2 regions of the Methylobacterium sp. V23 genome follow, and region 2 is predicted to be linked to the other one. Evidence: riboswitches for the same ligand, from Rfam matches in the RefSeq annotation. Region 2 holds a riboswitch; the other holds the start of a gene.
What was found. Region 2 has a riboswitch for cobalamin ahead of CRT23_RS18695 (TonB-dependent siderophore receptor). Riboswitches for the same ligand answer to the same signal wherever they lie in the genome.

Region 1: linked by a shared signal. The riboswitch ahead of CRT23_RS24820 (TonB-dependent siderophore receptor) and the one ahead of CRT23_RS18695 (TonB-dependent siderophore receptor) in region 2 are both predicted to bind cobalamin.

What each region holds. Positions count from the first base shown of each region.
Region 1 covers NZ_PDHT01000045.1:3,194-10,899, forward strand. The annotation lists gene CRT23_RS24805 (ABC transporter permease subunit) at 1-1,487, opposite strand, end outside; gene CRT23_RS24810 (DUF3526 domain-containing protein) at 1,484-2,878, opposite strand; gene CRT23_RS24815 (ABC transporter ATP-binding protein) at 2,875-3,618, opposite strand; gene CRT23_RS24820 (TonB-dependent siderophore receptor) at 3,618-5,741, opposite strand; cobalamin riboswitch at 5,963-6,173, opposite strand; gene CRT23_RS24825 (HD domain-containing phosphohydrolase) at 6,638-7,699, opposite strand.
Region 2 covers NZ_PDHT01000021.1:7,628-15,333, reverse strand. The annotation lists gene CRT23_RS18700 (PepSY domain-containing protein) at 1-405, opposite strand, end outside; gene CRT23_RS18695 (TonB-dependent siderophore receptor) at 405-2,561, opposite strand; cobalamin riboswitch at 2,983-3,184, opposite strand; gene CRT23_RS18690 (DUF2934 domain-containing protein) at 3,345-3,533, shown strand; gene CRT23_RS18685 (helix-turn-helix transcriptional regulator) at 3,572-3,895, opposite strand; gene CRT23_RS18680 (type I secretion system permease/ATPase) at 4,247-6,013, shown strand; gene CRT23_RS18675 (HlyD family type I secretion periplasmic adaptor subunit) at 6,017-7,396, shown strand; gene CRT23_RS18670 (hypothetical protein) at 7,435-7,706, shown strand, end outside.

The DNA.
Region 1 (7,706 bases), on a different contig from region 2:
CAAGAGGGCCATTCTGTGAGGCGACGGTAAGCGAGGGCGGTCAGGAGCAGGGTACCTGCCAGCAGGCAGCCAAGGGCGACGAGCGCCTGGCTTTCAGCGGACGTCCTTGGAACGGAAGCTTCGAAAGCCGGCACGGCGTCGTAGGCGGCAAAGTTCAGACGCGCAGGACAGCCCTCGCACACCGGGACGGCGTTCAGGGCCTGGGCGATGATGCGAGGCTCGAAGAAAGCGCGCAGGTCTCGCCGATATGCGGCCCCTGCCGCCAGGAAGGCCGAATGGCGCCCCGCATCGGTCCCCGCCGCCATCTCCAAAGAAAGTGCGAGGACCGTGGCAGGGGACAGGAAGGCCAGCCGTTGGCTCCATGACGCCGACGCCTGGGCATGATCCCGTGCGGCATCCCGATAGGTCACCAGCGCCTCATCGTAGAACGCATCGCGGGCGAGGCGCTTGATCTCGGGCGCATCGGCCAGCCCCGGCCGGCGCACGGCCTCCGGAACCTTGCCAGTAAGCCAGGCCGAGGTGATCCGTGCGCCTTCGTCCCCTGTGTAGAACCGGACCTGTGCCTGCCGGCTCGCGTCGATGGCGGCGATCCGCGAGGGCGTGGGTGCGAGGACCTCGACCGCAACGCCGAGCGCGGTGGGCAGGGCAACCGCGACGATGGCCCATGTCGTTACGAGAATGGCTAGGGTGATGACGCCCCCGCGCCATAGGCTGGCTACCAGGGCGCAGGCGGCCACCCAGAGGGCGACGTAGGTGGCCAGCGCCGCCGCGAGCAGGGTCAGCGTGACCTCCCAGCCGGCGAGCGGTCCGAGGCCCCCCGAGACGAGGAGCGCCAATACCGTTCCGCCGAGCACGGCTGCGATAGCGACCAGCCCGACGGCCCCGAACTTCGCGCTCGCCACGCGACGCGGCCCGACAGGCTGCGAGGCGATCATGCGCAGGATGCCGCTGTCGTGCTCGGAGGAGAGCCGCGTGCCGGCGAGCGCGATGACCGCGAGCGGCACGAGGTAGATCAGCACGAAGGCGAGATCGAACGGGCCGAGCCTGAGCCGGGCCGTCGAGCCCGGCTCGTAGGCGGTGTCGTCGAAGACCGTGCTGAAGCCGAAGCTGGCCTGCATGATCGCGGGCTGCACGTCGGACTGACCGGCCGCCAACACGGTCAGCGGCGTCGGTGGCTTCACTGCGTAGGCGGCCATGAAGTAGGTCATGTAGCCGAAAGCGTCGGTGGGGTCCTGCCAGTAGTTCACCTTGATCGAAGAGGGCTTGCCGTATTGCTCATGGGCGGCCTTGGCCTCCCGCACGACCCGGCCGGTGTAGGCGGCGGCCTGCGCAAGGGCGGCCTGCTCCGCGGCGACGCGCCCGGCACCCGTCCACGCCGCCAGGCAGAGCGCCACGAGGAGGGCGGCGAGGATCGCCCAAGTCAGGCGCTCGCGCAGGATCAGGCGCAACTCGGCACCGAGAAGGACAGGGAACCGTACGGTCGTCACGGCTTCAGTCTCCGGACCAGGGGCCGGCACAGGGCGCCAAGCAGACCGAGCCAAAGGGCGAGGACGAGTGCCGGAACGCGTGCGTCCGCCAGCGCGCCCCCGAACGGCAAAGGTTGGTGGACGAACGGGGGGATCGCCCTCCACAGATCCGGACCGGCGACGAGCGTGGTCCCACCGCGCTGGGGATGTTCGCGGATCTCGGCGTTCATGCGTTCGGAGATTCCACGCCGATAGGCTTCCGCCGCCCAGACGAAGCGGGCGTGCTGACCGAAATCGGTGCCCGCCAGCGTCTGCGAGAGGGCCTGCAGGGCGACCCGCGGCGACAGGAGGCCGGCCCAGGCCAAGGCCTTGTCCTGGGTCGCGAGGCTGTCGAAGAAAGCACCGAGCTCGCGGTCGTAGACCGCGAAGTTGTGGCTTTCGTTCTCGGACATCATCAGGCCGCGCAGATCCACGGGCAGTTCGTCGGGGTCGCTCACGCCATAGCGGGCCAGCACCTCGCGCGTACGGACATCGTTCGCCTCGGCGGTCCGATGGGCCCGGAACCCGGACTCGATCCTGGCTCGGACCTCCCGGTAGGACAGGGCAGGCGCGGCGGCGTCGACAGCGACGACCGCGAAACGCGGTGCCGCGACGCAGAGGAGGACCCATGCGGCGAGCGAAGCGGCGAGCGCCCACCGAGCCGTGCGGGCGACGAGCGAGACCAGCATCGCGAGCAGCAGGAACACGGTGGCATAGGCAAGCTGTGCCGCGACCCAGGTCAGGAGCCTTGGAAAGGACTGCCAGTCCACACCATCCTGGCCCACCAACGCGAAGGTGCCGATCCCGAGTATGGGAAGACCCGCCACGAGGGCGAGCGCGGCGAGGAGCGCGCCGAATCGACCCGCGAAGAGCCGACCCGGCGGAACGCCATTCCCCAACGCGAGACGTAGCGTGCCACGCTCGCGGTCAGCCGCGAAGGCGGGGAAGCCGAGCAGGATGGCGGCGAGCGGCACCACGAGCTGGACAATGTCGGCCACGCTGCCGAGGCCGGAACGGGAAAGCGGTCCGGCATCCTGGATGGCGCGGTAGACCGCGTCATTGAAGACGTGGGCCTCGACCCGCACCATCCGGCCCGTATACGGCTCGGTTCCGGGATCGAGCACGGCAAGCGGTGCGGAGGGACGGAACACCCATAGCCCGAAATGGTCTGCTGCGTGCGGGTTCTTGGCATCCTGGCCGAGCCAGCGCGCGCGCTCGGCGGCGGCGACCTGGGCGACCTCGCCGGCATAGCGCGTGGCGTCCCGCCAGGCGCCGAGGCCCGCGACCGTGAGGAGCAGGACGAGGACGCCACCGATCCAGCGAAGGCGCGCATCGCGGGCGGTGCGCGCGAGTTCGGCCGCGAGCTGCCTCACGCCGCGCTCCCCGCCAGCCGCTCGATGTAGAGCCGCTCCAGGCCGACATGGTCGAGGGTCCTGGGGTCGATCTCCTCGACGATCCGGCCCCGGCTCAGCACGCCTACGCGCCCGGCCATCTCACGCACGCGGTAGAGATCGTGGGTCGCCATCAGGATGGCGGTGCCGCGCTCAGCTGCTGCCCGGACCGTGGTGGAGAAGTCCGCGGCCGCGCTTGGATCAAGGCCTGAGGTCGGTTCGTCAAGGAGGAGGAGCCGGGCACGGCTCGCGAGTGCCACCGCGATGCCGACCTTCTGGCGCATGCCCTTGGAATAGGAGTCGGCGGGACGCTCGTAGGCAGTCTCGGCGAGACCGGCCTCGGCCAGGAGCGTTCGGGCGGTCCCCTTGCTCAGGTTGAGACCGGCCAAGGTCGTGAAGTAGCGCAGGTTCTCCACGCCGGAGAGGCCGGGATACAGCGCCACCTGCTCGGGGATGTAGGCCACGTGTCGGCGGGCACCGACCGGGTCGGCGCCGGCATCGACACCGCAGACCCGGACCGTGCCGGCATCCGCCTTCAGGAAGCCGAGGATCAGGTTGACCGTGGTGGTCTTGCCGGCCCCGTTCGGCCCGAGCAGGGCGAAGACCTCGCTGGGGTGGAGCGACAGGTCGAGGCCGTCGAGGGCCTGGCGTTCGCCGAAGCGCTTGCCCGCCCCTTGGATCTCCAGGACGACGTTGCCCGCATGGGTCGTGACCCCAGCCATCAGAAGCGCACCGAGATCGTACCGGTGAAGCGCCGGGGCGCACCGGGATAGACCCGAAACACGCTGTTCGAGCTCTCGTAATAGGTCGCGTCGAAGATGTTCTCGACGTTGAGGCCGAAGCGTATGTTCTCGTAGCGGTAATAGGCCAGGGCATCGACGGCGATGTAGGCCGGCAGGACAAAGCCTGAACCGGACGCGTCACCGGCGCGCTCGCCGACGCCGCGCACGCCGCCGCCGAGGCCGAGGCCCTTCCAGGGGCCCGCCTGCACCTCGTGCACGGCGAGCAGGCTGCCCGAGTGACGCGGGATGTTGATGAGCGGGGCGCCCACGGGGAGCACGTTGTCCTTGGTCACCACTGCGTCGGCGTAGACGTAGCCCGCCAGGACCTTGATCTCGGGAGTGATCTGGCCGGCGGCCGTCAACTCGAAGCCCTGGCTGCGCACACCCCCCGCCGCCAGCGAGAACCCGCTGTTGTTGGGGTCAGCCGTCAGCACGTTCTCGCGCTCGATGCGGAAGGCTGCTGCCGTCAGGCCGAGCGCGCCGCCGAAGACATCCAGCTTGGCGCCGACCTCGTAGCCGATCCCGGTCTCGGGCTCGAATGGGGCCGAGCGTGCCACTGCAAACGAGTCGATGCCGATATTGGGCCGAAAGCTGGTGCCGACATTGGTGTAGAGCGAAAGCTCCGGCAGGGGCTGGTAGACGAGGCCGGCGCGCGGAGTGGCCGCCACCCGCGATTGCTCCGACTGGGTTGAGTTCGTCCTCTCGCGGAAGGACTGCTCGAAGAAGTCGAAGCGTACGCCGAGCAGGGCCTTCCACTCAGGGCTCAGCGCGATCTGGTCCTGCGCGTAGAGGGCGGTGTTGGTGACCCGCTCCAGGTTGTTGCGCCGTATAGTCAGCGGCGGCAGCGCCTGGCCGTAGCGCGGGTCGTAGATGTCGAGCCTGTAGGGGCTCTCGCGGAAGTTCGAGCGGTCGTAGACCACGCGGCTGTCGGTGCTCTCGCGCTCGAAGCCGAGAAGCAGGGTATGACCGAGATCGCCGGTGGCGAAGCGCCCCACCACCTCGGCCTGGCCGATGGCGGTATCCCAGCGGTAATCGCGAAAGTTCCGGTCGCGCAGGACGGTGCGGTTATCGGCTGCCAAGCCACGGACCTCTGCCGATTCCCCGACCAGCGAGCCGGTGTTGAAGTGGGTGGCAAGCCGCATCTGCCAGTCGGCGTTGAAGCGATGCTCGACACGCACCTGCATCGTGTCCGAGCTCTGATAGGTGCTCTGCCCCGGCTCGCCGAGAAAGCGGGAGATTGGCAGGAAGCCGAGCTGCCGGTTGATCGCGATCACACCGCGGTCGACGACGACGCGGTTGCGCAGGAACTCGGTCTCGACGGTGACCTTGGTGTCCGGCGTGACCTGCCAGCTCACCACCGGCGCCACGAGGAGCCGGTCGCTGTCGACAAAATCGCGGAAGCTGCCCTGGCGGCCGCCCGCGAAGTTGAAGCGGTAGAGGAGCGCGCCGTCCTCGTTCAAAGCGCCGCCGGCATCCACCGTGCCGCGGAACTGCTCGAACGAGCCCCACAGGCCGCCCATCTCGACGAAGCGCTCGGCGGTCGGCTGCTTGGTGACGAAGTTGACGAGGCCGCCGGGGTCGCTGCGCCCGAACAGGCCGCCGCCGGGACCCTTCAGGACCTCGATCCGCTCGACGTTCTGGGTGTCGGGCGGCGGCGGCGAGCCCCGGTTGATCGGGAAGCCGTTGCGGTAGAGTTCCGAGGTGGTCGTGCCGCGGATGGCGTAGCTGAACACCGTCAGGCCGCCGAAATTGTTCTGCTGGGCCACGCCGGGCGTGTAGTTGAAGACGCGGTCTACCCGGGTGGCGGCCAGGTCCGTGATGACCTCCCGCGGTGCGACGGTGACGATCTGGGGCACGTCGCGCTGAGGGGTGTCGGTCTTCGTGCTGCTCACCGCCCGGTCGGCCCGGTAACCCGGGGTCGGACCGATCAGGCCGATCCCCGGGTTGGGACCAGCACCAGCGACGGCCGGGGCACCTCCGCCAGCCCCTTCCACGGAGAGCTCCTCCAGCGTGATGGCCTCCTGCGCCCGCGCCTCCAAGGAAGGCGCAGCTGCCGAGAGGATTGCGGTGAGCGCGTAGTGCGATCCTCGATGCCCCGACGTCCGACGACGCTTCGCCGGAACGGGCAGGCTCACGATCGGGGCCTTCGAGGTCGGCAGGTTGGGACGAAGGGGCACCGGTGCGCTCAAGGTTGTCGAGCGACGGCCGAGCGGGTGCCCTCACGGGATCGGCCGCGTCAGCAGCCGAGCCCGCTCATGCGCTCCGCCGGGACACCCCGCCCGAGAGACGTATCGTGGTGCAAGGCAGGTCTCCTGGCTCGCGGGTCGTTACCCTCGCCTCAGCCTTCCCGGTGCGACGCACCAGTGACCATGAACGGAAAGGGCTCGCCGCTGACAGTTGCGGGGGCAGCTTCGGAAGCACTCTTGCGAGCACCCCGAATTCCCTCTTAGCCCGCGAGCCGACGACCCGCAGGAACCTTGACGGTCAGACATTCGCTGGGCGCCGCCGCATAGTCAATCGAGGGGACGCCATTTTCCGCAACATTGTAACATTGCATCGGCATGGTTCTGGATGGTTGTGCGCCGTCAAATGATTTGAGACTGTCTGCGGTGTTCAGAAGCGGAGGCTCTGGTCCATCTGAGGTGAGAGGTTAGGCAGCCTGTGCCTGGTGGTGCAACTAGCCGATGCCCGATGGCCTTCACGATAGGCCGCTTAAGGACGTCTTCCGATCGAAAGCAGCCGGACCGCATTCCACCCAACTCAGACATTCGTCCTAACCAGCCGAATGTCGGGTATCCGATCGTTTTCCTGACATTCTCGGCTGCTTGCGGCAGAGTCAGAGAAGGGTGCCAACCGGACCGTGGCTCTAATGCGGAAACGGACGTTACGCCTCCGATCCAATCCGGTTGTGTGTAGCCTTGCCCGACGCGGCCCCTCACTCGCCGACCACCCAGCCCTTTCATGCTGCTGCGACGTCACTGTCTCGGAGCCTCGTCGGGGACAAGGCGCCCTCCACCTGGGACCAGCGGTCGAGGAAGGCATTGATGACGCGTGGATCGAAGTGGGCTCCCGCATTCTCGATTAGGTAGCGACGGGCGCGTTCCAGCGACCATGCCTGCTTGTAGGGTCTCTCGGTGATGAGCGCATCGAAGACGTCGGCTACGGCCACCACCCGCCCCGCCAGCGGTATGGCTTCGCCCTTGAGACGATTAGGATAGCCGGTCCCGTCCCAACGCTCGTGGTGGCTGACCGCGATGTCGGCAGCCAGGCGCATGACCTCCGAGGCGCTCCCGCCCAGGATGCGCTGACCGCGCTCGGCATGGCGCTCCATCTCGCAGCGTTCCTCGGGCGTGAGCGGACCCGGCTTGAGCAGGATGGCATCCGGAACGGCAATCTTGCCGACATCGTGCATGGTCGCCGCCAAGCTCATCAGGCGACGCTCCGCGGGGCCTAGGCCAAGGGCCTCCGCGATCAGGCCCGTGTAGGCCGAGACACGGGCGATGTGGTCTCCCGTATCTGCATCCCGGTTCTCGGCCGCTCGCATCAGCGTGGACACGATCTCGCGTTCACGCTCCTCGACCAGGGCGACGGCGGCTGCGACCTCCCGGGCGAGCAGTGCGGCGTGGTCCCGCATGGCCCTGTGCGCTTGCGATAGCGCGAGCAAGTTCGTGACCCTGGCGCGGACCTCGACCGGGTCGGCCGGCTTGGCCAGGAAGTCAGTTGCGCCGGCCTCCAGCGCCTCGCGTCGGAGGCTGCGCTGGTCATGGCTCGTGACCATCACGGTGGGAACGTTCGCAAGCTTGGGAATGGCCCGGACCGCTCGGATGAACTCGACGCCGTTCATGCCGGGCATGTCGTAGTCGGTGATCACGACCCCGATCTCCGAGGCATGCGCCCGGGCGAAGGCAAGGGCCTCAGCCGGCACGGTGAAGTCGTGCGGCTGGCATCCCAGGATGGGCCGTATCGCGGCGACCACCAGCAGGTTGTTCATCTCTGCGTCGTCGAGGACGAGAGCCAGCATCGAGCAG
Region 2 (7,706 bases):
GTCCCGGCGCACCGCCCGCACGGTGGCGTCCGGCCCGAACGGGGCCCGGACCGCGGCGGCGTCGAGGGGGCCGAGGGCCTGCCCGGTCTCGGCCGAGACCGGGTGCCGGGCGCCCGCGCGGGTGGTGACCTGGTAGACCGGCGCCCCGGCCCGCATCGACAGGCTGAGGCCGCCGGGGGGCGCCGCGAGGCCGGCCCGGGCCAGGGCCTCGTCCGGGCCGAGGAGGACCCGGTCCCAGGCGATCGGCGCGAGGCGGGACAGGCGCTCGGCCTCGCTCAGGGCCGGAAAGGCCACGTAGAGCATCACCAGTCCCGACACCACCCAGGCGGCGAGGAACAGGCCCGTGGCGATGCCGAGCCAGCGGTGGCCGAGGATCAGCCAGCGCTTCAGGGATTTGAGCCGCATCAGAACCGGACGCTGTAGGCGACCTCGACGGAGCGCGGCCGGCCCAGCAGCCAGTTGGTGCCGACCCCGTTCACCGCGTTGCCGCTGATCGCGTAGATCGTGTCGAACAGGTTGTAGGCGCGCAGCGACAGGCGCGAATCCGGCGTGACCTGGTGGTCGAGCCCGGCATTGACCAGGGTGTAGGCCGGGCGCGGGGCCTGGTTGCCGAAGTCGCTGAAGGTCTCGCCCACGTGCTGCAGGCCGACCCGCGCCTCCCAGGCCGGGGCGAAGGCCCAATTGACCCAGAGGTTGCCGACCCGCTCCGGCACGTCGATGGGCTGGCGCCCGGCAAAGGACACCACCGTGCCGCCGACCGCCTGGTCGAAGCGGTCGTACTGGGCGTGCAGCAGCGCCAGGTTGGCGTCGATGCGCCAGGCCTCGGCGAGGTGCAGGCTCACCGCCGCCTCGACGCCGACGGAGGATTGCTGCCCGACCTGGGTCGCGCGCGTCGGCTGGCCCGGCACCGTCGAGATCAGGTTGTCCTTGACGATGCGGTAGCCGGCCAGGGTCCACTCGGCCCGGCCGCCGAAGGCGACGCCCTTGGCGCCGACCTCCGCCTGCTCACCGGTGGAGAGCCGGAAGGTGGCGAGACTCTGCGACAGCGAGATCAGGCTGCCCACCGGGTCGGTGGCGGTGGCGTACTGGGCATAGAGCGCCAGCAGCGGCGTCGGGTTGTAGACGGCGCCGAAGCGGTAGCTCAGGGCCCGGAAGTCGCGGTCGAAGCTGGCGCCGGTGACGAGATCGGTCCGGTGCAGGACGGGCGCGTCGTAGCGCACGCCCGCCAGCAGGGAGACCTGGTCGGAGAGGATCAGGCGGTTCTCGGCGAAGACCGAGGCCTGCGAGGTGCGGGTGGCGTAGGCCGGCCGGGCCCGGCCCTCGGCGGGGAACAGGCCGGGGTCGTAGGCGAAGGGATCGACGCTGGTGCGGGTGTCGAAGAAGAAGTTGTTGGTGTGCCGGAAGGCGATGTGATTGACGTCGAACCCGGCCAGGACCTCGTTGCGGAAGCCGAACAGGCTGCCGCGGACCGTGGCGTCGAGGCGGTTCCCGATCTGCTCCTGGCTGTGGTCGATCTCGAGGTAGTCGGAGCGGTCGATCCGCCCGGTGTCGCGGTTGAAGGCGTACTGCTCCACGTCCCGCCACTGGCGCCGGCTCTGGAGCCGGTAGGCGGTGTTGCGCACGGTAACGTCGGCGCTCGGCGTCCACTCGGTGCGCAGCTGCGTCCAGTTGTCGGTCCAGAGGACCTGGGCGTCGCGGACGTTGTAGTTGTTGAACCGGATGGATTCGAGGATGCGCCCGTTGACGAGGGGCGTGCCCCAGTAGCGGGTCGGCTCCTGGTAGCCGAAATCATGGCTCAGGGTGACGGCGAGGTCCGGCGTCGCCTGCAGGGTCAGGGCGCCCGAGACCGCGAGGTTGCGGAAGCGGCCGTCCGGCGCGATCCAGCCCTCGGCGCGGTTGCCGCTGATGTTGAGGCGATAGGCCAGGGCCTCGCCGATGGGGCCGCCGGAATCGAGGGCGAGCCGCGCGAGGCCGTCCGAGCCCAAGGCCGCGCGGGCCTCGTTCAGGGGCGTGAAGACCGGCTTCTTCGTCACCACGTTGACCACGCCGCCGATGGCGCCGTCGCCGTAGAGCACCGAGGCCGGGCCGCGCAGCACCTCGATGCGCTCGACGTTCCAGGTGTCGAACGGGAAGGTCACGGTGCCGGCGCCCACGAACAGGCGGGTGCCGTCGTAGAGCTGCTGGATCGAGTTCGGGCCGGCGAAGCCCCGGGCCGTGAAGGCGCCGTTGCCGTTGCCCGGCGCCGCCACCGTGGTGATGCCGGTGGCGTTCTGGGTGACGGCCTCCGCCACGGTGTTCTGGCCGCGCAGGCGGGTGGTCTCGCCCGCGATCACGTCGACGCTGGCGGGGGTCTCCAGGGGCGTCAGCCCGAGGCGGCTGGCGCTGCGGCCGACGCTGCGCAGGTTGAGGCCCTCGGCGGGCGGCGGGCCGCCCCGGCCGGAGCCCGAGACCTCCAGGGTCTCCAGGGTCACGGCCGGTGGAGCCTCCCGGGTCTGGACTTCCCGAGTCTGGACTTCCCGAGTCTGGATCTCCCGGGTCTCGGCCTCGGCGGCGATCGGCATCAGGCCGCCGAGCAGGGCCGCCAGGGGCAGGACGTGTCGCGGGGGCAAGCTCTGGCCTGGCCGCGACCCGCGCGGGTGCGCGGTTCGGGACGGGATGGGGGCGACGGGCATGGGACAACCAGGGATGGGCGCGGGCATCGGTCGGGGCCGACCTGCCGTCTTCGCTAGACTGAATGTTATAACATTACAATTGTGCGCGGGGACCCCAAGAAGGCTTGTCCGCGGCGCAGCCGGGTCCGGACCGCGCGGGGCGGCCGGAGGGAGCATGCGGGAGCGAGGCGCGCGGGCGAGGACGGGCATCGACGGGACGGCTGACGCGACGGGTCGCGCGAAGTGGCACGTCACCGCGAACGAGGCCGGCGCGGATGCCACGCGGCATCCACCCCGACACCCACCAGGACACCCCGCCCGATGCGTTTCGCGTGTGACCACGACTGACGGCAGGTCTCCTGGCTCGCGGGTCACCGCCCTCCCATCGTCTTCCCAGGTCCGAGAACCCAGTGACGTGCTGATGAGGAGCTCGCCGCTTACAGTTGCGGGGGCAGCCGCGGCCTCGGGCGCTCGCCCTCACCGCGTTCCCTTTTGATCCTCGATCCTGAGGAACCGTCACGGGTAAGCTAGGCCGTTTCCGGGGCCGCCGTCAAACCCTCCGGGATCCGTCAGGAGCCCTCCGGAGGGGCGGCCGCGCGCCGATCGGGGGACAAATCCCGCGGTGGAGCGTTGGCCCAGCAGGGAGAACCGAGCTGTGACGCTGTGAGCGAGACTGAAGGAGTAGAGCGCACGATGTCCGAGGATGGGATCACGTTCGAGCGGATTCGCGAGCGCGCCCATGAGATCTGGGAGCGCAATCATCGTCCCGAGGGGTTCGAGGTCGAGTTCTGGCTGATGGCCGAGCGGGAGCTGCGGGCCGAGCGTGCCCGCAACGCCCCGAAGCCGGCCGCGCCGGCGCAGGAGGACGCCGCGCGTTCCTGACATCTTGGCGCCGGGCGCAGGCGCGGGGGCGGGTCGCCTCAGCCGTCGGCGGGCGGCGCCGGTTCCGCGTCCGCGAACAGGATCTCGTGGGTGAGCGGATCGTAGAAGCGCATCAGGTCCCGGACGAGGTCCCTGGCGGGGACCTCGAGGGCGGCTGCCCAGGCGCGGTAGCGATCCGGCGGGATGCGTCCGCGTCCGGTCTCGAGCTGCGAGATGAAGGTGTAGTACTCGGCCCCGACCAGGGCGGCGAGCTGGCGCTGGGACAGGCCGCGTGCCTCGCGCAGGTTCTTCAGGAAGCGGCCGCCCTCCCGGCGCAGTTCCAGCACCCCCTCCGAATCCAGCCGTTGGTGGTGAGCGTACACGCGGGGCATCCCTCCTCGGGCCGTGATGGTTAGGGCACAATCAATTTGTACAGTAAATACCATATAGAGCAGGACCCGGGAGACTGTCCAGACGGCGCGAACCCGGCCGGTTTCCGCAGGGCGCCTCGCTCATGACGTCGAGGCCATTACGCCGAGGCTAAGACGGCGCGGTGACGCCGCCGCGCTCGGGCCGCGCCGTTCGACGCCCGTGATCCGGCGGGGCCGGTGGCAAGTTTGTTGGAAACAGTCCAGACTGCGCTATCATCCGTGGATGAAGAATTCAGGCATGGGATTGCCTGGGACGTTCGGATCTGGCGTCGCCGGCGCCCGCACAGGGATGAAGAGTTCAGCATGAGCACGCAGGCGACGCGGTCGGTGTTGAGCGACGGCTTGCGTGCGATGCGGCCCGTACTGGCGACGGCGGTCGCCTTCGGCTTCTTCATCAACCTGCTGCTCTTCGTCAGCCCGCTCTACATGCTGCAGATCTATGATCGCGTCCTGCCGAGCCGGAACGAGACCACGCTCATGGGCATCACCCTGATCGCGGTCTTCGGGCTCGGCGTCTACGCCGCGCTGGAGATGCTGCGGTCGCGGCTTCTCGTGCGCGGCGGCCTGATCTTCGACCGGCGCGTGACCGACCCGATCTTCGATGCCGCGCATCGCGGGGCGCTGCTGCGGCCCGGCGCCCAGCACGACACCGTGCTGCGGGACGTGGACATCCTGCGCGAGTTCCTGACCGGCAGCGGCATTCTGGCCTTCTGCGACCTGCCCTGGGCTCCGATCTTCCTGGTGGCCTGCTTCCTCCTGCATCCCTGGTTCGGCGCGATGGCGCTGGTCGGCGGCGGGCTCATCCTGGGGCTGACGCTGCTCAACGAGGTGGCGACGCGGCACGCCCTCGAATCGGCCAGCCGCGTCTCCCGGCTCGCCGGGCAGCAGGCCGGGGCGAGCTTCCGCAACGGGGAGGTGCTGCGGGCGATGGGCATGCTGGGGGCCATGCGGGCCCTCTGGCGCGGCCGCCACGACGAGGTGCTGCTGCTCCAGGCGCGGGCGAGCGACCGGGCCGGCCTCATCGTCGCGGCCACGAAGTTCGTGCGCCTGCTCCTCCAGCTCCTCGTCCTCGGTGTCGGCGCCTACCTCGCCATCCACCGAGAGATCACCGGCGGCGCGATGATCGCGGCCTCGATCATCATCGGCCGGGCGCTGGGGCCGATCGAGGCGGTGGTGGGCAACTGGAAGGGCTTCACGGCGGCCCGCGCGAGCCATCGCCGCCTCGCCGAACTCCTCGCCGTGGCGGGGCCGGAGCCGGCGCGGGTGACCCTGCCCCGCCCGCGCGGGCTGATCGAGGCCGAGGCCCTGTCCGTGGCGGCCCCCGGCGCGTCCCGGGCGATCCTGCAGGGCGTCGGCTTCCGGATCGAGCCCGGACAGCTCGTGGGCATCATCGGGCCGAGTGCCGCCGGCAAGTCGACCCTGGTCCGGGCAATGACCGGGATCTGGCCGCTGACCGGCGGTAGCCTGCGCATCGACGGCGCGGAGCTGCGCCACTGGGATCCGCAGGACCTCGGCCGGCACGTCGGCTACCTGCCGCAGGACGTGGAGCTGTTCGACGGGACGGTGGCGCAGAACATCGCGCGCTTCGGGCCCGCGGAGGATGCGGCGATCCTCGCCGTGGCCCGGCGCGCCGGCTGCCACGACCTGATCCAGGCCCTGCCCGACGGCTACAACACCGTGATCGGCCCGGGCGGCCACGGCCTGTCCGGCGGCCAGCGCCAGCGCATCGCCCTCGCCCGCGCGCTCTACGGCGATCCGAGCCTGATCCTCCTCGACGAGCCGAACGCCAGCCTCGACCAGCCCGGCGAGGCGGCCTTGATGCGGGCCCTGGCGGCCCTGCGGGCGGACGGGACCACGGTGGTGATCGTGACCCACAAGGTGTCCCTCCTGGCCGACGCCGACGCCGTGCTGGTGCTGAATGCCGGCAGCGTGCAGAGCTTCGGCCCGGCCGAGTCGATCCTGGGGGCCCTGGTCGGACCGCGCTCCGTGCCCCACGTCGTTCCGGCGGCCGGGGTCACAGCGCTGCCCGAGCCGCGCCGGAGCTTCGACGCCCAGCGGAGCGCGGGGTGAGCCATGGCGCGGCCGCACGCTCCCGCCCTGACACAGGCACCGGCCGTCTCCCCGGTCGCGCCGCCGGGACTGCCTCCGGCGGTGGGCGACCTCTCCCGCCTGGTGGATTGGCGCTGGTACGCGGCGGCGGGCTACCTCCTCATCCTGGCGACCTTCGGGGTCGCCGGCGGCTGGGCGGCCTTCGCGCGCCTCGACCGCGCCGTCATCAGCCCCGGGGTGATCGTCGCCGAGGGCAGCCGCAAGAGCGTGCAGCACCTGGAGGGGGGCATCGTCCAGGAGGTGCTGGTCAAGGAGGGGCAGAGCGTCCGGGCGGGCGAGGTCCTGCTGCGGGTCGATCCCCTGCAGTCGCGGGCCAGCGCGGACCTGTTCCGCGGCCAGCTCGACGCCGCCCTGATCCTTGAGGCCCGGCTCAGGGCCGAGCAGGCCGCCAGCGCCCGCCTCGACCTGCCGCCCGAGATCGCGGAGCGGCGGAGCGAGGCGGCCATCGCCCGGATGATCGACGACCAGGCGAGCCAGCTTGCCGAGCGCCAGGCCTCGTTCCAGCTGCAGCTCTCGCTCACCGAGGCCAAGATCACGCAGCTGCGGACCGAGATGTCCGGGCTGGCGGTGGAGAAGACGGCCGTCGAGCAGCAGGTCGGCCTGATCCAGCAGGAGCTGGAGGGCCTGCGCGCCCTGCGCGAGAAGGATCTAATTCCCCTGTCCCGGGTGCTGATGATGGAGCGCGAGCGCACGCGGCTCTCCGGCGTGATCGGGCGCTCGGTCGCGGAGACGGCCAAGGCGCAGAACGGCATCAACGAGGCCGGGATGCAGGCCGCCCAGCTCCGCCAGAAGCGGCAGGAGGCCCTGACGGCCCAGCTGCTGGAGACCCGCCAGCGCATCGTCGAGCTGCGCGAGAAGCTCGTCGTGGCGCAGGACGTCCTGCGCCGGCACGAGGTCCGGGCCTCCCACCCGGGCGTGATCCAGGACCTCAAGGTCTACACCATCGGCCAGGTCATCCGCTCCGGCGAGCCCCTGATGGAGATCGTGCCCACCAGCGACCGGCTGGTGGTCAGCGTCCAGTTCGCGCCCAACGACCTGGAGGCCGTCCAGGCCGGCATGCGGGCCGAGATCAAGTTCCCGGCCTTCCAGAGCCGGCGGATGCCGACCCTCCTCGGCACCGTGACCCTGGTCTCGCGCGATCGCCTGCTCGATGAGCGGACGAGGCAGCCCTACTTCGCCGGCACCGTCGAGATCGACGAGCGCCAGCTGCCCGAGACGGTGCGCCCGCGCCTCGTCGCGGGCCTGCCGGCCGAGATCACGGTCTCGGCCGGCGAGCGCACGGCCCTGGAATATCTCCTGGGTCCGTTCTTCGACGCGCTCGGGCGCGCCTTCCACGAGCGATAGGACCGGCTGATCGTGACGAACGCGGGAGAGGGATTCCAATGAGTGCGGTGCTCTCGTTCTTCCGGCCGGCGCAGACGAGCCGGGGCGGCTGGTCGCAGCAGGAGCTCGCGGAGTTCTACCGCGTCGAGGCGGCGCTGATCCGGGCGGGCCTGCCGGTGGCCAGCGAGCAGGGCCTGAGCGACGAGGCCGAGCCCTGGTTCGTCTTCTGCCGCCCGGACGGCGACGAGATCCTGCACGTCGCCCGGATCGACGGCCGCTACGTCGTCGCCTCGCCGGCCTTCGACGCACCGATGTGGGGCAGCGACTTCCG